Regions from separate parts of the Janthinobacterium sp. GW460-12-1-14-LB5 genome, predicted to be linked through region 2. Evidence: predicted binding sites of a transcription regulator. Region 2 holds the regulator's gene; each other region holds the start of a gene.
The links. Region 2 encodes FNR, which switches genes on or off when oxygen is low (the NO sensors DNR and NnrR bind a similar motif). Its sites were predicted from a motif close to TTGATNNNNATCAA; they were not measured.

Region 1 (7,251 bases), on a different contig from region 2:
AGAACAGGGTGAAACGGCTCAGGGGTTCCGTCAGCAGAGTCGTCTTGATGATGGAGAGGATGGGCGTGATGCCGCTGCCGGCCGCAAACGCCAGGTAGTGCTTGCGGTTGACGCAATCGAGCGGCACGTTGAAGTGGCCCATGGGCGGCATCACCTCGATAGTGGCGCCGGCTTTCAGGGTATCGTTCGCCCAGGTGGAAAAGGCGCCGCCCGGCGTGCGCTTGATGGCCACGCGCAGGGTGCCGTCCTGCACCGCCGAACAGATGGAATACGAACGGCGCACGTCTTCCGCATTGATATTGGCGCGCAGGGTCAGGTGCTGGCCCTGCTGGAAGCGGAACTGCTGCTGCAGTTCCGCTGGCACGTCGAACGTGACGGCGATGGTGTCGCGCGTTTCATTGCGCACGTTGGCCACGGACAGCGGATAAAATTTACTCATGCTTCATCTCCAGTTTCTTCGGAACGTGTGCCTGATTTTTTTAGTGGCACTTGAAGTAGTCAAACGGTTCGCGGCAAGCCAGGCATTTGTACAGTGCCTTGCACGGCGTGGAGCCGAACTGGCTGGTCAGCTGCGTATGCGTCGAGCCGCAGTTCGGGCAGATCACGTCCAGCTTGGGCATGGCCTGGCGCTTGACTCCACCACGCAAACCGCTGATGTCGATCACCTGCTGCTGCGGCGGGGCGATGCCATAGCCTTTCAGCTTGGCCTTGCCCGCCTCGCTCATCCAGTCCGTCGTCCAGGCGGGCGCCAGCTGGTTTACCAGCGTCACCTTGACCACGCCATGGCTGCGCAAGGCATCGGTGACGGCGTCGGCGATCACCTGCATCGCCGGGCAGCCCGAATACGTGGGCGTGATCGTCACGACGCACTCTTCGCTGCTGACGACATCAACGGCGCGCACGATACCCAGGTCCACCACCGAGATGACGGGGATTTCCGGGTCGGGCACCTCGCCCAGCCAGGTCCAGACCTGTGCCGCGTCCAGCGCCGCGGCGCCACCGGCCGTGTTCATTACCACTCCGCCCCGGGATAGGCGCGCTGCAGGAACTGCATCTCGGCCAGGATAAAACCCAGGTGCTCCGTGTGCGTGCCCTGCTTGCCGCCCTTTTGCATCCAGGCGTCGGGCGCCGGCATGACCAGCGTCGCTTCGGCGAATATCTCGGCCACGTGTTCGAGGAAGGCCCGGCGCAGCACGTCCGATGGCGGCGCGATGCCGGCGGCGACCATGGCCTGGTCGACGGCGTCGTACGTGAACATCTCGCCCGTGTACATCCACAGCTTGTCGGCCGCGGCCTGCGTTTTCGCATGGCTGTCCGCCGTGCCGTCGCCGAGACGCACGATCAGGTCGCCGCTGCGGCGCAAGTGATAGGTCACTTCCTTGATCGACTTTTGCGCCACGTCGACGATGCGGGCATCCGCCGATTTTGTCAGTTCCAGCAGCTGGAAGTAGTGCCAGCTGTCGAAGAAGAACTGGCGCATCATGGTGTCGGCGTAATTGCCGTTCGGCTGTTCGACCAGCAGGCAGTTCTTGAAATCGTGGGCATCGCGCAAGAAGGCGATGTCGTCCTCGTCGCGGCCGGCGTTTTCCAGTTCGGCCGCATAGCTGAACCACAAGCGCGTCTGGCCCAGCAAGTCGAGCGCCACGTTGGTCAGCGCCATGTCTTCTTCCAGCGCCGGGCCCTTGCCGCACAGCTGCGACAGCTGCTGGCTGAGGATCAGGGCATTGTCGCCCAAACGCAGGAGGTAGTTGACCTTGTCATCCATTGCAGGCGCTCCCATCACAGATTCTTGACTTCTTCCGGCATCGGGAAGAAGGTGGGATGGCGGTACACCTTGCTGTTCGACGGTTCGAACAGGGCGCCCTTGTCACCGGGGCTGCTGGCGACGATATCGGCCGCGCGCACCACCCAGATGCTCACGCCTTCATTGCGGCGCGTGTAAACGTCGCGCGCATGGTTGACCGCCATGGCGGCGTCGGAAGCGTGCAGGCTGCCCACATGCTTGTGCGCCAGGCCGTGCTGGCTGCGGATGAACACTTCCCACAATGGCCATTCTTTGCTCATGTTGCTATCCCCTTTTATAGATATTTCAGGCTGCCGCTTTGCTAGCGGCTTGCTTGTCTGCATACGCGACCAAGGCATCGCGGAACCATGCACCGTCTTCATACGCTTTCACGCGCGTTTGCAAACGCTCGCGGTTGCACGGGCCGTTGCCCTTCAGGACATTGTTGAACTCGGACCAGTCGATCTCGCCGAATTCATAGTGGCCCGTTTCCGCATTGAACTTCAGGTCGGGATCGGGCACGGTCAAGCCCAGGTATTCGATTTGCGGCACGGTCTGGTCGACCATGCGCTGGCGCAATTCATCGTTCGAAAACAGCTTGATGCGCCATTGCGCCGATTGGGCGCTGTTGACGGAGGCGGCGTCGGACGGGCCGAACATCATCAACGATGGCCACCACCAGCGGTTCAAGGCATCCTGCGCCATGGCTTTCTGCTCGGGAGTGCCCTTGCACAGCGACATCATGATGTCGTAGCCCTGGCGCGCATGGAACGATTCTTCCTTGCAGACGCGGATCATGGCGCGCGCATACGGACCGTAGGAGCAGCGGCACAGGGGAATCTGGTTGATGATGGCGGAGCCGTCGACCAGCCAGCCGATGGCGCCCATGTCGGCCCACGACAGGGTGGGATAGTTAAAGATGCTGGAATACTTGGCTTTGCCCGAGTGCAAGGCGGCCAGCAAGTCGTCGCGCGAAACGCCCAGGGTTTCCGCGGCGCTGTACAGGTACAGGCCGTGGCCCGCTTCGTCCTGGATCTTCGCCAGCAGGATCGACTTGCGTTTCAGGGTCGGCGCGCGCGTGACCCAGTTACCTTCAGGCAATTGGCCGACGATTTCCGAGTGCGCGTGCTGCGAAATCTGGCGGATCAGGGTCTTGCGGTAGGCGTCCGGCATCCAGTCCTTGGCCTCGATCTTGATGCCTTCGTCGATGCGCGCCTGGAAAGCGCGCTCTTCCTGGCCCATGTCGTCGATGGAGCGGACGTTCTTGAGGCCGGTTTCAACCATTTGTGCGTACATGATCTGTCTCCCATGTCTTTGATTTTGCGCAGTAACGCGGTGCGATGAACAGATAATACGATACAAAAAACGATTTGCATACACTTGATGTGAGTCATTTTAAAAAATCGTATCTTGTGCAGCTTTTTTGTGCGTATGATATTGCTTATCAGAAAACACTACGGAGCGCCCCCAGCGCTTCCGGCAAATTATTGCCGCGCTACCCGCGCAGCCAAGTAAACTGCTGCTTTTATTGAACCGACCGCAACACGGCCAGACCGGAACCACATGAAGAACACCCGCTGCACGGCATGGATAGCCGATTTCCTGGAAAGCGACCCACCGCGCTCGAAGTCCCTGGTGATGACCATCTTTGGCGACGCCATCGTGCCGCGCGGCGGCGCCATCTGGCTGGGCAGCCTGATCGAACTGCTGGCGCCATTTGGCGTCAATGACCGGCTATTGCGTACCAGCGTGTTCCGCCTGGCACAGGAAGGCTGGCTCAGCTCACAGCGCGACGGCCGCCGCAGCGCCTATACGATACGCCCGGAGGCGCTGGCCCGCTTCGAACGCGCCTACCGCCGCATCTATGCGCCGCTGGTCGTGCACTGGGATGGCAGCTGGACCCTGGTGATCGGCCCGGCCGGCAGCATCGGCGCGGCCGAACGGGGGGCGCTGCGCAAGGAATTGTTATGGGCCGGCTATGGCTTGATCTCCCCGGGCATCTTTGGCCACCCGGCCAGCAATACGGAAGCGCTGGAAGATATCCTCGTGCGCAACGAGGTGCAAGGCAAGCTGTATGTCTGCCACACAACAGAGTTGCCGGGTGTCAGCACACGCCCCCTGCGCGACATGGTGGGCGAATGCTGGGACTTGTCGGAAGTGATGGCCGGCTACGAAAAATTCATCGCCAGCTTCCAACCCCTGCTGACCCTGCTACAGGAAGCGCCCGTCTTCGATGCGGAGCAAGCCTTCGTCATCCGCTCGCTGCTGACGCACGCCTACCGTCGCGTGCAATTGCACGACCCGCAACTGCCCGTCGAACTGCTGCCCGAGCCGTGGCCCGGCACGCAAGCCTATGCGCTGGCGCGCGACCTGTACCGCATCACCCATGCGGCCGCCGAGGAACATATCCTGGCCACCCTGCGGCGCGAGGATGAGCATGCGCCGTCTGTCGAGCCGTGGTTTTTTGAACGTTTCGGCGGACTGAACACCTGATAAAACGTCCATGGCGGCGTTGCAGGGCCTGGGCGTACGTTCGTACTGCCTGCGGCCCTGCGCCTTGCCCTGGCCATTTTTCAGGCGTTCAGGAATAAGAACACCTATCAAAACCTACTGCGCGTCGGTATTTGCGGCCTGCGATGCTCACTGTACCTTCGTACAGTTGCGCTTCTCAACCACAACTCCCTTCCGCTCGCTACGGTTTTACTAGGTGTTGTAAGTCACCGCCTGCTCACTGTTTTGCCACCACCTGCTTGGCCCCTGCCAGCAAATCCTGCCCTAGCTTTTCCAACGCATTGGCCTGCACCAGCATGGTGTCAAGGATGGCGGCGTTGAAGGTGAACTCGGCAGGCGTGGTATAGCCGGGGAAACGTATGATGCGCAGCAATTCCTGCAAGGTCGTGCCCTTGCCCAGGTGCGCCAGGGCGTCGCTGAGGGCGCTGATTTTCTTTTCCAGTTCGCGTATGTGGTTGCTATGGTCGTCCATAATGATCTCCCCATGTCGGAGCTTCCACGTTAGCAAAGGACGTCCGTCGTCGTTTGCGCCAGCACAAAGGCGTGGCTAAAACGGGTATCATCGCGCCATTGCACACGATGCAAAACCCATATGTTTTTATCAGGAACACTCATGACCATTAAAATCAGCCAGCAATTCGACGCCGGCGCGATCGAGGTGCTGCGCGCCGACGATGCCCAATCCATCGAGCTGAACATCCGCAAGGATTCCCACGCCGACATCACGCAGTGGTTTTATTTCCGCCTGCAAGGCGCGCAAGGCGAGGCGTGCACGATCCGCTTCATGAATGCCGGCAAGTCCGCCTACCCGGACGGCTGGAAAGATTATCAGGCCGTGGCCAGCTACGACCGCGAAACCTGGTTCCGCGTGCCGACCAGCTTTGACGGCACAGTGATGACCATCGAACACACCCCCGAGGAAGAAAGCGTCTACTACGCCTATTTCGAACCGTACCCATGGGACCGCCACCTGGCCCTGATCGACAGCGCGCAAGCGTCGCCGCTGGTGCGCCTGATCGACCTGGGCAGCACGGTGGAAGGCCGCGACATGAATCTGCTGGTCGTCGGCGACGCCGATGCCGAGAAAAAAGTCTGGGTCATCGCGCGCCAGCATCCGGGCGAGACAATGGCCGAATGGTTTGTCGAAGGCATGCTCGAAGCCTTGCTGGACCAGGCCAATCCGTTTGCCCGCCAATGCCTGCAAGACGCCGTCTTCTACGTGGTGCCGAACATGAACCCGGACGGTTCCGTGCACGGTAACCTGCGCACCAACGCGGCCGGCGCCAACCTGAACCGCGAATGGATGACGCCGACCATGGAGCGCAGCCCGGAAGTGTTCCTGGTGAAACAGAAAATGCATGAAATCGGTTGCGACCTGTTCCTCGACGTGCATGGCGACGAAGGCTTGCCCTACGTCTTCGTGGCCGGCAGCGATGCGCTGGAAAATTTCACGCCAGCACAAAAAGCCGAGCAAGACCGCTTCATTGCCGACTTCAAGGTGGCCAGCCCCGACTTCCAGGATGAGCACGGCTACGAAGACGGCCCGTTCACGCCGGAAGTGCTGACCATGGGCTCGCCCCACATCACCCATGCCTTCGGTTGCCTGTCGCTGACCCTGGAACTGCCGTTCAAGGACAACGCCAACGATCCCGATGCCCAAACGGGCTGGAGCGGTGCCCGCAGCGCCGCCCTGGGCGCGGCCGTGCTGCAGCCTATCCTGTCCACCTTGCGCGCCTGAGCGCCAGGGCCGATACGGCCCGCTTGATCCCATGCCCCGCTCGCCGGGGCTTTTTTTTGACCGCACGACAAGCGTTGCTGGCCGAGCAGATTTTTTTCTTAACATCTTGCTTGCCAGAAATTATCGTCCTACACTAAGCAACAGAATCGGGCCGTGCCACGCTGCGCGGCCCCGCAAGAATATCTCGCCGGGCGGGTCGCCATGACTTCCCGGCCACCGGCAATACGCATCCACGGCCTTGTCCCTGCCGAATTAGCTTTCTGTAACGCAAACTGACCGCATCAGCATCGTCTTGAATGGACACCGCCTGTCCGCGGGACGATTCCCTGCGCACGCTTTCCGCTTTTCGCCGAGGATGAATGACCTATGTCTAAGCTTAAAATCAGCACCCGCCTGGCCTGCAGTTTCGGCCTGATCATTGTCCTGCTTGCCATGGTGGCATTTGTTTCCGTCAGCCGCATTCGCAACATCAACACCTCGACGGAAAAAATTCTCAACGACCGCTACGTCAAGGTCATGCTGTCGAATACGATACAGTCCGAGGTCAATATCCAGGCCCGACTGCTGAGCATCGCCATCATCGGCGCCAACGATGCTGACGAAGTCAGCAGTTCCGTGACCAAGATTCAGGCCTCGGTCAAAAAGAACCTGGAACTGCTGGCGCGCCTGAAAACCATGGTCAATACGCCCAAGGGCCAGGAACTGTTACAGGCCGTGATGACCAGCCGCGAAAGCTATGCCAGAACGCGCGATGCGAATATCAAGCTGTTACAAGAAGGCAAGTCGGAAACGGCGGGCATCTTCCTGTTGACTCAGCTGCGCTATCCGCAAGAAAAATTCTTGACTGCTCTGGCGGCCATGGCCAGCTTCCAGGAATCGCTGATGGAAAGCGAAGGCAAGCAAGCCGCCGCCGATGGGCGCATGGCCATCATCCTGACCTTGTCCCTGTCCATCGCGGCGACGGCCATTGCCATCGCGCTGGCCGTCCTGATCAGCCGCTCCATCAGCCGGCCCATCGCCGAAGCCGTCAAGGTGGCGCAACGGGTGGCGGCCGGTGACTTGTCGGTCAGCATCGACGCGCGCGGCAACGATGAGACGGGCCTGCTGCTGCGCGCCCTGAAAGACATGAACGACAATCTCCAAGGCATCGTGGCCCGCGTGCGCCATGGCACGGATGCCATCGCCCATGGCTCGCGTGAAATCGCCTCCGGCAATATGG
Region 2 (7,251 bases):
CGCGGGGCATATCCGCCTGAACGGGCGCACCCTGTTCGATTCGGCCGCCGGCATCAACTTGCCGCCGCAGCAGCGCAATGTCGCCTACCTGTTCCAGGATTACGCCCTGTTCCCGCACCTGACGGTGCGCCAGAACGTGGGCTTCGGCCTGGCGCGCGGCTGGTTCAACCCGCGCGCGCGCGAAAAATTGCAGAAGGTCGAGCATTGGCTCGATGCATTCCACTTGCAGGAACTGGCGCACCAGTTCCCCGACGAGTTGTCCGGTGGCCAGCGCCAAAGGGTGGCGCTGGCGAGGGCGCTCGTGGCTGAGCCGGCCGCGTTGCTGCTCGACGAGCCGTTTGCCGCCCTCGATCCGGCCCTGCGTGTCAAAATGCGGCTGGAACTGAGCCAGTGGCAGCAGCGCCTGGACGTGCCCATGATCCTGATCACACATGATCCCGAAGATGCGCGCATCCTGGGCGAACATGTGCTTTACTTGCGTGACGGACAAATTGACAGCATGGAAGAAAATAAGGCATTAGGTGAACGCATTGGATAAAGCAGCGGCCATCGGCCTGCAAGGCTCGGTATGGATGACGGTGGGCGGAGAAAACCTGGGCGGCGCCGGCAGGGTGGAATTGCTGGGCGCCATCGCCGAGTGCGGCTCCATCACGCAGGCGGCCAAACTCGTCAAGATGAGCTACAAGGCGGCCTGGGATGCCATCGACGCCATGAACAACCTGGCCGGCGAACCGCTGGTCGAGCGTTTGACGGGCGGCAAGGGCGGCGGCGGCACGCGGCTGACGCCACGGGGACGCCAACTAGTCGACAATTTCCGCATCATCGAGCGCGAGCATGCCCGCTACCTGCGCCAGCTGGGCAGCCAGGCCGAAGGCATCGCCGACGATCTTTTACTCATACGGAGAATGGCCATGAAAACCACGGCACGCAATCAATTCCTCGGTAAAGTTGCTGAACTGAAACAGGGCGCCGTCAACGACGAAGTCACCTTGGAATTGCCGGGCGGACAGCATATCGTGGCCATCGTCACGCAGGGCAGCAGCGCCAGCCTGGGCCTGGTGCCGGGCGCGGAAGCGTTTGCGCTGATCAAGGCCTCGTCCATCATCCTCGTGGCCGATAGCGCAGGCGCGCGCTTTTCGGCGCGCAATCAATTGACCGGTGTGGTGACGCGCGTGCAGACGGGCGCCGTCAACACGGAAGTGGTGCTGGACTTGCCCCGTGGCGGCACGATTGCCGCCATCATCACGAACCAGAGCAGCACCGACCTGGGCATCGAGATCGGCAGCAATGTGACGGCGATTTTCAAGGCGTCCAGCGTGATTTTGGGCGTACCCGCATAAATTAATCTTTTAGGCGCGACAACCAATCCGCCGCCGCCGCCAGCGCCTGTTCCAGTTCCTGCGCCGTCTGCGCCAGCAGTGCCGGCACCTCGTCCAGGCGGCCCGCGTCGATGGCTTCCTCGGTGGCGAAGGCGGCGCGGATCAGGCGCTTCGTGCCCAGGGTGCCGACGGAGCCGCGCACGCTGTGCAGGATGCGCGCCACGTCGCTGTGGCGGCCCGCCTGCAAGGCCGTTTCGGCGTCGCGCACGGGCGCCATGCCCTTGTTCAACGCATCTTCCACCATGCGCCGCAGCACGCCGCGCCCTTTCGCGTCGCGCCCCATCACGCGCATCAGCGGCGCCATGGAAAAGACCTCCTCATCGGCGACGGGCGCCGGCCCCGCCGCCTGCACTGGCGGGCGCTTGGGCAGGTGGCGCAGGATGACTTCCATCATCTCTTCCACCACGACGGGCTTGGCGATGAAGTCGCTGATGCCGGCCGTCATGCAGCGTTCGCGTTCGGACGCCAGCACGCCGGCCGTCATGGCGATCACGGGCAGGCTCAAGCGCAGTTCCGTGCGGATGATGTGGGTGGCGCTGAAGCCGTCCATGACGGGCATCTGCATGTCCATCAGCACGATGTCGTAGCGCAGCGCCTCCGTGCGCAGCCGTTCCACCGCCTGCAAGCCGTCGCCCACCACGTCGAGGGTGGCGCCCATGTGTTCGAGGATGCCGCGCGCCACGGCCTGGTTCAGATGATTGTCTTCCACCAGCAGGAAATGCACGCCGGCCAGTTCCGTGCCCAGCGGCTGGTGCAGGATGCGCTGCTCGCCGCCGTCGTGCTTGGCAATCAGCGCCTGGTGCAGGGCATCGAACAGGCTCGAGCCCGTAATCGGCTTCATCAGCACCACGTCGGCCTCGGCCGCGCTGGAGATTTCCTCCAGGTGGTTGCGGGCGAAGGCGTTGACCATCACCACGATGGGCTGGCGCTGGCCGGCCGCCGCCTGGCGGATGGCCTTGGCCGTGGCCAGGCCGTCCATCACGGGCATGTGCCAGTCGGCCAGCACCACGTCGTACGGTTGCTGCTGCGCCAGGCGCTCGCGGTACAGCTCGATGGCGGCAAAGCCGGAATCCACTTCGTCGGCCAGCCAGCCCCATGCCTCGATCAGCTTGACGATCAGCTCGCGCGTGGTGCGGTTGTCGTCGGCCACCAGCAGGCGCAGCTGGCCCAGGGTGGGCGTGCGCCGCGTTTCGGCCGGCTGCGCCAGCATGTCGAACGGCACGCTGAACCAGAAGCGGCTGCCCTTGCCTTCGCTGCTGGCGACGGCGATGTCGCCGCCCATCATGTGGATCAGCTGCTTGCTGATGGCCAGGCCCAGGCCCGTGCCGCCGAAGCGCCGCGTGATGCTCTGGTCGCCCTGCGAAAACGCGGCGAACAGCTGCTGTTGCTGCAGTTCCGTCATGCCGATGCCCGTGTCGCGCACTTCAAAGCGCAGCCAGGCGCGGCCGTTGTCCTTCTCGGCCAGACTGACGGCCACCACCACTTCGCCTTGCTCCGTGAACTTGATGGCGTTGCCGGCCAGGTTGACGAGGATCTGCTGCAGCCGCTGGGCGTCGCCCACGAGGCGCCGCGGCACGTCGGGCTCGACGGCAATGGCCAGTTCCAGCTCCTTTTCGCCCGCATTCATCGTCATCGTCGTGGCCAGCGTGTTCATGACTTCGTCGAGGTCGAATTCGACGGGCGACAATTCCATGCGGCGCGCCTCGATCTTCGAATAATCGAGCACGTCGTTGAGGATGCCCAGCAGCGACTGGCCCGCCACGCGCACCATGGTCAGATACTTGCGCTGTTCCGTATCGAGCTTGGTATTTCCCAGCAGATACACCATGCCCAGCACGGCATTGAGGGGCGTGCGGATTTCATGGCTCATGTTGGCCACGAAATCGCTCTTCGCGCGGTTGGCCGCCTCGGCCCGGTCGCGCTCCTGCTCCAGCTCCGCCGCGCGCGCTTCGAGCTCCTGCTGCAGCCGGTCGCGTTCGCTCATCAGGCCGTTGAAGGCTTCCGTCAGCTGGCCGATCTCGTCGCGCTGCTGCACGGGTACGGGGGTGAAGCGGCTGCCGCTGGTGCGCAGCGCCTGCAGGGTATCGCGCAGGCGCACCAGGGGCGACAGCAGGCGCACGGTAACCCAGCCCAGCACTGCCGCGGCCAGCAGCGAGGCGAGGATGCTCCACAGCACCAGCCGGTACAGCACGCCATCGAACGGTTCGAAGGCGTCGTCGATGGGCAGCGAGGCGGCCAGCAGCCAGTTCACCGATTTCAGGCGCTTGAAGCTGTTGACGGCCGTAATGCCGCGGCTGTTGGTGCTGACCATGCTGCCTTCGCCATCGTCCTTCAGCAGCTGGGTCGTCGTCAGGTTGGCGTTCGGCAGGCGCGGCTGCAGCAAACGGCTGGTGTCCGGGTGCAGCACGTAGCGCGGCACGGCGCCGCGCGTGAGGATGAAGTAATAGCCGCTCTTGCCGATCTTTTCCGAGCGCAAACGGCCCAGCAGGTTGTCCTTGTACAGGCGCAATACGCCGATCACCACGCCGGCCACCTGGCCATCGGCGGCCAGCACGGGCGCTACCATCTGCACGATGGGCATGCCGCTCGATTTGCCCAGCATCGGTTCCGTGATCATGGGCTGGCGCGTGCGCAGGACGGTCTGGAAGTATTCGCGCTCGGCAACATTGATGCCGGCGCGCCCCGCCACTTCCGGCATGTCGGCCACGACGGCGCCATGCGCGTCGAGCACCAGCACGTCGTCGAACAGCACCAGCATCGAGCGGCGCGAATAGTATTGGCGCAACTGGGCGGGCTGGGCGATCAGTTCCGGCGGCTGCTGCCTGGCCGTCAGGGTGACGATCTGCAGCAGCATGGCCAGCTTGTCGTCGAGTTCGGCGGCGGTGCGGGTGATCAGGGACGACTGCTGGCTCAGCAGTACTCGGGTGAAATCGTCGCGCATGTGCTGCACCTGGATCATCGTGACCAGCGCGATCATGGCGATCGAGGTCAGGCTGGTGGCCAGCGCGACTTTTGCTTTGATGCCGAGAGGCTTCATGATTTCCTTTTCAGTACCGGGCGGCACAGGCGGCAGATAATGCTGTCAGGAATTTTCCTATCAATGCCCCAGCTTGGCAAGCGCCACCGCGCAAATTGCCCGCCCCGTACGGCCTTTTGACGATGTTGCCATATAATTAAAGTCGGAACGTCGTTTATTCAGCGAAATTGCGGTGAAATTGGCACACGGCAACCCTGTATGCAGTAAACTTGTTGTTGCATTTTCTAAAAGGTACCGACATGACTGAAGCGCTACTCACTCCAACCTTGCCCACCGTGAACGTGGAGGCGTTGCGTGCGCGATGCTCGACTTGCAGCATGCATCAATTGTGCCTGCCGATGGGCCTCGATGTGGGCGACATGGACAGACTGGACCAGATCATCGGCCGCCGCCGCAAGATCGTGCGCGGCGCCTCGCTGTTCCGCATCGGCGACTCGTTCCAGAACCTGTACGCGATCCGTCTGGGCCACTTCAAGACGTACCAGATCAATCCCGGCGGCGAAGAGCAGGTGACGGGTTTCCAGATGGCGGGTGAACTGCTGGGCATGGACGCCATCAGCGCCGACCGCCACCACTGTAATGCGGTGGCCCTGGAAGATAGTGAAGTGTGTGAAATCCCGTTTTCCAGCCTGGAACAATTGCTGGGCAACATGCCGACCCTGCTGCGTCATTTCCACCGCATGATGAGCCAGGAAATCACGCGCGAGCAAAGCGTGATGCTGTTGCTGGGCAATATGCAGGCGACGCAGCGTTTTGCCGCTTTCATCGTCAACCTGGCGTCGCGCTACGAGGCGCGCGGCTATTCGAGCAGCAAATTCCAGCTGCGCATGTCGCGCGAGGAAATCGGCAACTACCTGGGCCTGACCATCGAGAGCGTCAGCCGCTTATTGTCGAAATTCAAGAAGGAAGGCTGGCTGCGCGTCTCCAACCGTGAGATCGAGATCTTGCAGCCGGCCAAGTTAAAAGCTATTACGGCCGGCACCGACGTCTGCAAATAAGGCTTACAGCTCTTCATCGGCGTGCAGCGCGATGCTGCGCTGCAACGGCCAGGTCCAGATGCCGGACAGGCGCCACTCGCGCTTGTCGTTTTCCACCAGCACCTGCCAGCGGCTGCGCTCGAGCATCGGCAGCGTCACGGAAAAATTGCCGGCCGCATCGGGCTGCACCAGCAGCTTGATATCCTTTTCCGGCAACGTCGCATGCGCCAGGTGCAGCTGCAGCGGACCCTGGTACGCCTTGCCGAAGCTGTGCACGGAACCGCTGAGGCGCGCTGCAGCGACGTCATACGCCAGGCTGGTATCCATCGCCAGGTCGCTGGCGATCGTGTCGCGCTTCAAATCCTGGTTGATGGCCTTGCCCTGCTTGTAATAATCGCCCACCACCAGCGCATCGGGTTGCGTAAACGCAATATAGCCCATGAAACTGCCGACGACCACGGACAGGCCGGGACCGATCATCAGCAGCCATGGCCAGCGGTGCTTGTACCACGGGGCAACGGGAGGTTGCAGTTTCAGACTGTCGGACATGCTATTTCTCCTGTTTAAACGGCCAGTCCCCATGCGGGGACCGGCCTTCCTGCAACTTCGTGGCGGCGGCGAGGGCACCCGGTCCCCGTCCGCCTTTCCTTGTTAACGTGGCACGATGAATACCGCGCTTTCACGCACATGCAGCGACGGGTCGTCCAGCGATTGCAATTCGATCGCAATCTTGTTCGAGCCTTTCTCGCCGATGCCGTGCGGCACGCGCAGGCGGATCGGCCAGCCCAGCGTTTCCGTCGGCTGCAAGGTCACTTCTTCGCGCGTCAGCAAGGTCAGGCCCGGCAAGCCGGATGCGCTGATTTTGAAATGCTGGCTTTGCTCCGAGGTGTTCATGATCTGCAGGCGGTAGACGTTTTCGATCATGCCGTCTTCCACTTCGCGTCCCATCGAACCGCGGTCGCGGATCACGTCCATCTTCAGCGGCGTGCGCAGCGCCAGCGAAGTACACACGGCGATGATGATCAGGGCCAGGATGGAAGTGTAGATCAAGACGCGCGGGCGCATGGCGCGCTGGCGTATCTGCTTCGAATTGAAGTTGTTTTCCATCGCATGGTCGGTACTGTAGCGTACCAGTCCCCGCGGCCGGTCGACCTTGTCCATCACGGTATTGCAGGCATCGACGCAGGCGGCGCAGCCGATGCATTCATACTGCAGGCCGTTGCGGATATCGATGCCGGTCGGACACACCTGCACGCACAGGGTGCAGTCGATGCAATCGCCCAGCTTGTCGTTGTTGCCGGCCTTCTTGCTCATGGCGCCGCGTGGTTCGCCGCGCTTGGCATCGTAGGTGATGATCAGGGTGTCCTGGTCGAACATGGCGCTCTGGAAGCGCGCGTAGGGGCACATGTATTTGCACACCTGCTCGCGCAGCCAGCCCGCGTTGCCGTAGGTTGCCAGGCTGTAGAACAAGACCCAGAACCACTCCCAGGGACCGAAATTGAGCGTGGTCACCGCGTGCGCCAGTTCCTTGATCGGCGTGAAGTAGCCGACAAAGGTAAAGCCCGTCCACAGGGCGATGGCGCCCCATACCAGGTGCTTGGCCGTCTTCTTGAACGCCTTGCGCACGGAGGGGCCCTGCTTGTCGAGGGCCATGCGCGCGCTGCGCGTGCCCTCGATGCGGCGTTCGACCCACAGGAAGATTTCCGTGTATACCGTTTGCGGGCAAGAGAACCCGCACCACACCCGCCCGGCAATGGCCGTGACGAGGAACAACAAATACGCACAGATGATCAGCAGGGCCGCCAGATAGATGAAATCCTGGGGCCACAGCACGACGCCGAAAATGTAGAACTTGCGC
Region 3 (7,251 bases), on a different contig from region 2:
CGTCCGCTGTCGACGATCCTCGGCTGGCTGGTGAATACCGTGCGCAGCTTCCCCTTCATCATCCTGCTGGTCGCCCTGACGCCGTTTACGCGCATCATCGCCGGCACCTCGATCGGCCCGCTGGCCGCCAGCGTGCCGCTGTCGTTCGCCGCCATTCCCTACCTGGCGCGCCTGGTGGAACAGAACCTGCGCGAAGTGCCGCGCGGCGTGATCGAGGCGGCGCACGCCATGGGCGCCTCGGAAATGCAGATCATCTTCCGCGTGCTGCTGGTGGAAGCGCGCTCCGGCCTGGTGCTGGCCCTGACCGTGCTGTCGATCAGCTTCCTGTCGTATTCGGCCGTGGCCGGCGTGGTGGGCGGCGGCGGTATCGGCGACCTGGCCATCCGCTACGGCTACTACCGCTTCGAGACGGACATCATGGTCGCCACCGTCGCCATCCTGATCGTGCTGGTGCAAACCATCCAGTTCGCCGGCACGCGCATCGCCAAGCGCCTCGACAAACGTTAATTCATATTCAGAAACAAGGACCTACATGAACCACATTCGCCGCACCCTGCTGCTGGCCGCCGCCAGCCTGACCCTCGCCACCGCCGCCCACGCCAAGGACCCGAAGGAAATCGTCATCGGCACCAGCTCCGGCCCGTATTCGGACCAGCTGAAGCTGGGCATCAAGCCCATCCTGGAAAAACAGGGCTACAAGGTCAAGATCGTCGAATTCAACGACTACGTGCAGCCGAACTACGCGCTGGCCGAAGGTTCGCTGGACGCCAACGTGTTCCAGCACATCGTCTACCTGACCAAGTTCGCCACCGATAACAAGCTGCCATTGAGCGCATTGATCACCGTGCCGACCATGCCGATCGGCCTGTACGGCGGCAAGCAGAAAACCCTGGCGGAAGTCAAGAACGGTGCCACCATCACCATGCCGAACGACCCGACCAACCAGGCGCGCGCGCTGGTGATGCTGGCCAAGATGGGCTGGATCAAGCTGAAACCGAACGTCGATCCGCTGCGCGCGTCCGAGCGCGACGTGCTGGAAAATCCAAAAAAACTGAAACTGGTGCCGCTGGAAGCGGCGCAGCTGCCACGTTCGCTGGCGGACGCCGACTACGCCTTTGTGAACGGTAACTTCGCGCTGGCCGCCGGCATGAAGCTGACGTCGGCCCTTAGCGTGGAAAAGATCTCGGACAGCTACATCAACCTGGTCGCCATCCGCACGGCCGACAAGGCCAAGCCATGGGTGAAGGACCTGGAAGCGGCCTACCGCTCGCGCGCCTTCCTCGACGCGACGAACAAATACCTGGCCGGCTACGAAAAGACGGACTACCAGCTGGCGCTGGAAAAGACGCTGAAAAAATAAACGGCGTGCACCAAACGTAAAAAGGACGGCCAAGGCCGTCCTTTTTTATTGTCCGCGCCGTGCGGACGCTGTCATGCCATGCTTAGAAGCGGTAGCCGACGCCTACGCCGATCAGGACAGGGTCGATCTTGACTTCGCTGGCCTTGGCCGCACCGACGAAGACGTCGCTGCGGATCTGTACTTTCTTGATGTCGAAGTTCAAGGACCAGTTTTTATCCAGTTTGTAATCGACACCGGCTTGCAGCGAGAAGCCCCAGCTGTCGTGTTCCAGGCGGCCGGCGCCGTCCAGCAGTTTCACGCTCGAAATATTCGTGTAGTTCACGCCTGCACCCACATATGGGCTGAACTGTTTTTCCGGCATGAAGTGGTATTGCAGCGACAGGGTCGGCGGCAGATGCTTGAACGTGCCGATATCTTTGCCCCCCAGGGTGACGTCATGCTTTTGCGGATACGTCAGAATCAGCTCGGCAGCGATATTGGGGGTAAAGAAATACGAAATATCGATTTCAGGAATCGTCTTGCTGCTGACGTGTATCGTGTCCGATGCGCCAGCGCCCAAGACCGGCGTGGATTTATTGGCCGGATCGATATGCACGGCACGCGCACGCACCAGCCATGGGCTTTCCTGCGCCATTGCATTGCCGGCGAATGCGCCGATGGCGGCCAAAACGATTGCTGCTGCAGTTGCGGACTTCTTCATTCTAGTTCCCTCTTTTTGTCGTTAAGTAACGCTGCGAAGTCTAAGAGTGCAGTGCAACAAAAACTTTGATCCACATCAAATAGTGCTAGATGGCATCAAAAGAGGGATTTTTTTCTTTGCCCAGGTCAAGAAAATGCGGCATTGCAAAATCAAGCCGCCTCGGCAAACAGGCCGGCGACCCAGTCGGCAAACACGCGCACGCGCGGCGACAATTGCCGGTGATGGGGATACAGCACGGAGACGGGCAAGGGGTCGGGCCGCAGGTGCGCCAGTACTTCCACCAGTTCGCCGGCCGCCAGCGCCCGCTCCAGGTGGTAGCGGGGCGCCTGGATCAGGCCCAGGCCCGCGCGGCAGCAGGCATGATACGCGTCCGCGTTATTGACGGACACGGTGCCCGGCAAGGCCACGCTGTGGCGCTGGCCGTCCACCTTGAAATCGAAGGGCCAGACCTTGCCCGTCCGGGCGGAAAAGAAATTCACGGCGCGGTGGCCCGCCAGCTGCGCCAGATTCTCGGGCGTGCCGTGCGCGGCCAGGTAGGCGGGGCTGGCGCACGTCATTTGCTCCAGCAGCGCGACGCGGCGCGCCACCATGGACGAGTCGCCGGGCTCTCCCACGCGCAGCACGCAATCGACGCCTTCGCGCACCAGGTCGACGAGGCGGTCGCCCATGCCGATTTCCAGTTCGATCAAGGGATAGCGGGCGCAGAACCGGTCCAGCACGGGCATGACGAAATGCATGGCCAGGGTCGCGTGCAGGTCGATGCGCAGCTTGCCGGCCGGCTGCTGCGCCGCCGAACTGAACACGGCTTCCGTTTCTTCCAGGTCGGCCAGCAGGCGCGCGCAGCGCTGGTAATACGCCTCGCCATCGGGCGTGGGCGTCACTTGCCGCGTGGTTCGCTGCAGCAGGCGCACGCGCAGCCGCGCTTCGAGCTGCTTGATCGCATGCGTGACGGTCGCCTTCGGGTAGCCAAGGTCATGCGCCGCCTGCGTGAAACTGCGCAGCTCGACGATGCGCGTAAAGATGCGCATCGCATCGAATCGATCCATGGCTCCTCCATTGTTATTGTCTGTTGCACAGTGTAGCGATGCGGGCGCCATTTTTCCATCGTTAACGACAACGCGGGCAGAAGTTGTCCGCCACGCAATCGCCACTTGCGCCGATGTCACTGGATTGCCGCCGGCCCGCGCAGCATACTATCTTCTGCACGCACATGAGAATGGTAATGATTATCATTTGCGATATAATGCAGGTTCACGCTTAAGCGCTCGCTCAGGCGATAATAAAAGGAATGGGAGACATGGATATATTGAGGGAACTGCGTGAATCGGGCTTGAAAGTGACCATCCCCCGCTTGCGGATTCTGCAGCTGTTTCAAGAAGGCGGCATCAAGCACCTGAGTGCGGACGACGTGTATAAACTCTTGCTGGCTGAAAAGATCGATGTGGGCCTGGCCACCATCTACCGTGTGCTGATGCAGTTTGCCGAAGCGGGCATTCTGTTTCGCCGGCACTTCGAATCGGGCCACGCCGTCTTCGAGCTGAACGAAGGCCAGCACCACGACCACCTGGTCTGCACGGGCTGCGGCAAGGTCGATGAATTCGTCGATGAAGGCATCGAACTGCGCCAGAACGAGATCGCCGCCGAGCGGGGTTTCGTGCTGCACGAGCACGCGCTGTCGCTGTACGGCACCTGCGCCGAGTGCACGGCGAAGAAAATCCCGCCGCGCCGGGCCTGAAGGTGCCTGGGCCGCCTGGGCGCTGCTGCCTTGCGGTAAGATTCGCTCACGCTTGAGAAAGGATCACCCATGTATATCGGAGAAATCGCCCGCCTGGCGGGCACCTCGCCCAAGGCCCTGCGCCACTATGAGGCGCTGGGCTTGCTGGGCGACGTGCGCCGCTCCGGCGCCTACCGCGTCTACACGCAGCAGGACCTGGCGCAAGTCAAACTGATACGCCAGGCGCAGGCGCTGGGCTTCCGCCTGGCCGAACTGCTGCCCCTGCTGGCCGGCGACGAGACCGACTGGGCCGCCCTGTCGCAGCACATCAGCGCCAAGCGCGCGCAAGTGCGGCAGGATATCGCCCGCCTGCGCCAGCTCGATGCGCAATTGGCCGACATCGACGCGGAAATCCGCGACTGCCTGGCGCGCCAGCACCTTCAAGCGGCCGCTTGACTCTGCCACTAAGGGCAGGCTTTAGCATGCAAGCTCTTCTTTAACGGAAAGCCTGCAGCATGAGCAAAATTACACCGAAGCGCATTTTAATTCTCCTCGGCCATCCGTCCAGCGACAGCTTTTGCGCCGCCCTGGCCGAGGCCTACGCCGCCACCGCCCGCAGCGCGGGCCACAGCGTGCGCGAGCTGCGCCTGGGCCAGCTGGACTTCGACCAGAACCTGCATGAAGGCTACCGCCAGGTGCAGCCGCTGGAGCCGGACTTGCTGGCCGCGCAGGAAGCCATCAGCTGGGCAGAACACCTGGTGTTCGCCTACCCGATCTGGTGGGGCGGCGCGCCGGCCCTGCTGAAAGGTTTCGTCGACCGCATCTTCCTGCCCGGCTTTGCCTTCAAATATCGCCCCGGCAAGGCTTTCCCGGCGCAACTGCTGAAGGGCCGCACGGCGCAGCTGCTGGTGGCGATGGATACGCCGCCCTGGTATTTCCGCTGGGTCTACCACATGCCCGGCATCCACCAGCTGCGCAAGACGACCCTGGAATTTTGCGGCGTCAAGCCCGTCAAGGTGGCCAGTTTCGGCCCCATGATCGATTCCACCGAAGCGCAGCGCACGCGCTGGCTGGAACACGCGCAGGCGCTGGCGCGGCGCCTGTAGGTCCGGCAATGGATTGCCATGCAGCCATCTTGCATACGGTTTTGACAAGCCGGTAATCAAGCCGTCATATTCAGCGGCTACCATGATGGTATTGCCTGTTTGTCAGTCGCCTTGCTCTCGCGACAACAAGGGTCCGATCGTCATGTAAAGGTAGCCGCTGTGGAGTTCAACGCTTCTCGATTGCATCTTCCCCGTTATCGCACGTCCGTGGCGTCTGACCTGTGCATTCCCACGGAATCCGTGCAGGCCGACGCCAGCAATTTCGCCGTGCTGGAACTGTTTACGGAGCGGCGCGACATGATGAGCTTGCCCGTCACGGAACAGCAAAAGCCCATCGGCTTGATCAGCCGCAATATCTTCATGTCGCAGATGTCCAAGCCCTTCTATCACGAGGTGTACGGCAAGAAGAGCTGCATCGCCTTCATGGACAAGGAACCGCTGATCGTCGACGGCGCCATGAGCATCGAAGACCTCACCTTCCGCGCCGTGGAAGCGGGCGAGAAGGCGCTGGCCGACGGCTTCATCATCACCGAGGACGGCGCGCTGGCCGGCGTGGGCTTCGGCTTGCAGCTGATGAACGTGGTCGCCACCATGCAGGCGGAAAAGAACCGGCAAATCATGCACAGCATCGATTACGCCAGCGTCATCCAGCGCGCGCTGCTGCGCACCTCCGATGCGGAACTGCGCGCCACCCTGCCCGACGCGCACCTGGAATGGCAGCCGCGCGACGTCGTCGGCGGCGATTTCTACTTTTTCGAGCGCCATGAAGGGGGCTGGTTCGCCGCCATCGCCGACTGCACGGGGCACGGCGTGCCGGGCGCCTTCATGACCCTGATCGCCTCGTCGGCCCTGAGCCAGGCCCTGCGCGAGCGGGGGCCGCGCGATCCGGCCGCCCTGATCGGCGCCGTCAGCCGCGCCATCAAGACCTTGCTGGGGCAGGATGGCGCCAGCAGCGGCCACGCCGGCCATGCCGGCTCGAACGACGGCATGGATTGCGCCTTCCTCGCCTACGACACGGCCAGCGCCAGCCTGCGTTTCGCGGGGGCGAAACTGGCGCTGTACGTGGTGGCGCCCGGCGAAGAGGCCGTGCGCGCCATCGATGGCGCGCGCATGGGCGTGGGCTACGTCGACACGCCGGCCGGCTACTGCTGGCACAACGAGACGCCCGACATTCCCGCCGGCAGCCTGCTGTTCCTCACCACCGACGGCTTGCTCGACCAGATCGGCGGCGCGCGCGACATCGCCTACGGCAAGCGGCGCATGCGCGAGCAGCTGCTGGCGCGGCGCGACGCTCCCGCCGGCGACGTGGCGGCCGCGCTGCTGCGGGACAGCGCGGCATGGCAGGGAAAGCAGCCGCGCCGCGACGACCTGACCTTTTTCTGTTTTCGCCTGTAGTCGGGCGCCATCGAGCCACCTTATCAACAAGAAACCGGGTCACCGGCTAGCCAGGAGCACGCACGTGCTGTACGAAGAATTCAACGAGTTTTGGGACGTGGCGCGCAAGCGCAACATCATCTTTTTTTACGTGGGCTATTTCTCGCAGCACGTGGTCAGCGCCATTTCCGAGACCATCAAGGCGCGCCTCGATACGGCCGGCGCGGCCGGGCCCACGCGGCGGCGCATTTTTTCCTCGTTCATTGAGATGTCGCAAAACATCATGCATTATTCGGCCGACAGCCTGACGCCCGATGCGCAGCTGGACCAGCAGATGCGGCGCGGCTCGTTCTGCATCGGCACGCGCGGCGACAGCTTTTTTCTGCTGTGCGCCAACCCCGTCTCGACGGACAACGTGGCGCAGATCCGCGCCCGCCTGGAACCGCTGCACACCATGACGATGGACGAAATCCGCCTCGCCTACAAGAAGGCCCTGCGCGAGGAAGCACCGTCCGACAGCAAGGGCGCGGGCCTGGGGTTCCTTACCATGGCACGCGACGCCAGCGAACCGCTGGAATTCGAATTCGTCCAGGATCCACAGGAGCCTGGCCACACCATCTTCTGCATCAAAGCCATCATTTGAAAGAGCCGACTCAGGAAAGCATATGCAATTACCGTCACCACTGTTCATCGCCGCGACCCCGAGTTCGCCCGAAATCGACTTCCGTTTCGAGCAGCACACCCTGTCGATCAAGGGCGAGTCGTACCCGGAAAACGCGGCTGCCTTCTATGGCCCGCTGATCGCCGCGGTGCGCGCCTACCTGGCTGGCTGCAACGAAGCGGCCATCACCGTCAACGTCTCGCTGGCCTACTTCAACAGCTCCAGCACGAAGATGCTGTTTACCCTGTTCGACACCCTGAACCAGGCGGCCGCGGACGGCAACCAGGTGCGCCTGAACTGGTATCACGACGAGGATGACGACACCATCCTGGAATT

Region 1: paaA (1,2-phenylacetyl-CoA epoxidase subunit PaaA) is a predicted target of FNR. The motif match lies at 3,164-3,177, and genes of this name have one in related genera.
Region 3: AC07X6_RS03315 (OmpW/AlkL family protein) is a predicted target of FNR. The motif match lies at 2,126-2,139, and genes of this name have one in related genera.

The regions. Positions count from the first base shown of each region.
Region 1 is NZ_JBWKYD010000001.1:208,897-216,147, reverse strand. It holds gene paaE (1,2-phenylacetyl-CoA epoxidase subunit PaaE) at 1-439, opposite strand, end outside; gene paaD (1,2-phenylacetyl-CoA epoxidase subunit PaaD) at 480-1,013, opposite strand; gene paaC (1,2-phenylacetyl-CoA epoxidase subunit PaaC) at 1,013-1,765, opposite strand; gene paaB (1,2-phenylacetyl-CoA epoxidase subunit PaaB) at 1,780-2,064, opposite strand; gene paaA (1,2-phenylacetyl-CoA epoxidase subunit PaaA) at 2,090-3,079, opposite strand; gene paaX (phenylacetic acid degradation operon negative regulatory protein PaaX) at 3,347-4,276, shown strand; gene AC07X6_RS01020 (hypothetical protein) at 4,512-4,766, opposite strand; gene AC07X6_RS01015 (M14 family metallopeptidase) at 4,908-6,032, shown strand; gene AC07X6_RS01010 (methyl-accepting chemotaxis protein) at 6,399-7,251, shown strand, end outside.
Region 2 is NZ_JBWKYD010000013.1:67,423-74,673, reverse strand. It holds gene AC07X6_RS15115 (sulfate/molybdate ABC transporter ATP-binding protein) at 1-538, shown strand, start outside; gene AC07X6_RS15110 (TOBE domain-containing protein) at 573-1,340, shown strand; gene AC07X6_RS15105 (response regulator) at 1,342-4,416, opposite strand; gene fnr (fumarate/nitrate reduction transcriptional regulator Fnr) at 4,656-5,414, shown strand; gene AC07X6_RS15095 (FixH family protein) at 5,418-5,942, opposite strand; gene ccoG (cytochrome c oxidase accessory protein CcoG) at 6,045-7,251, opposite strand, start outside.
Region 3 is NZ_JBWKYD010000003.1:40,327-47,577, forward strand. It holds gene AC07X6_RS03305 (methionine ABC transporter permease) at 1-507, shown strand, start outside; gene AC07X6_RS03310 (MetQ/NlpA family ABC transporter substrate-binding protein) at 533-1,360, shown strand; gene AC07X6_RS03315 (OmpW/AlkL family protein) at 1,443-2,060, opposite strand; gene AC07X6_RS03320 (LysR family transcriptional regulator) at 2,210-3,106, opposite strand; gene fur (ferric iron uptake transcriptional regulator) at 3,358-3,795, shown strand; gene AC07X6_RS03330 (MerR family transcriptional regulator) at 3,865-4,230, shown strand; gene AC07X6_RS03335 (NAD(P)H-dependent oxidoreductase) at 4,290-4,880, shown strand; gene AC07X6_RS03340 (SpoIIE family protein phosphatase) at 5,121-6,275, shown strand; gene AC07X6_RS03345 (SiaB family protein kinase) at 6,340-6,897, shown strand; gene AC07X6_RS03350 (DUF1987 domain-containing protein) at 6,920-7,251, shown strand, end outside.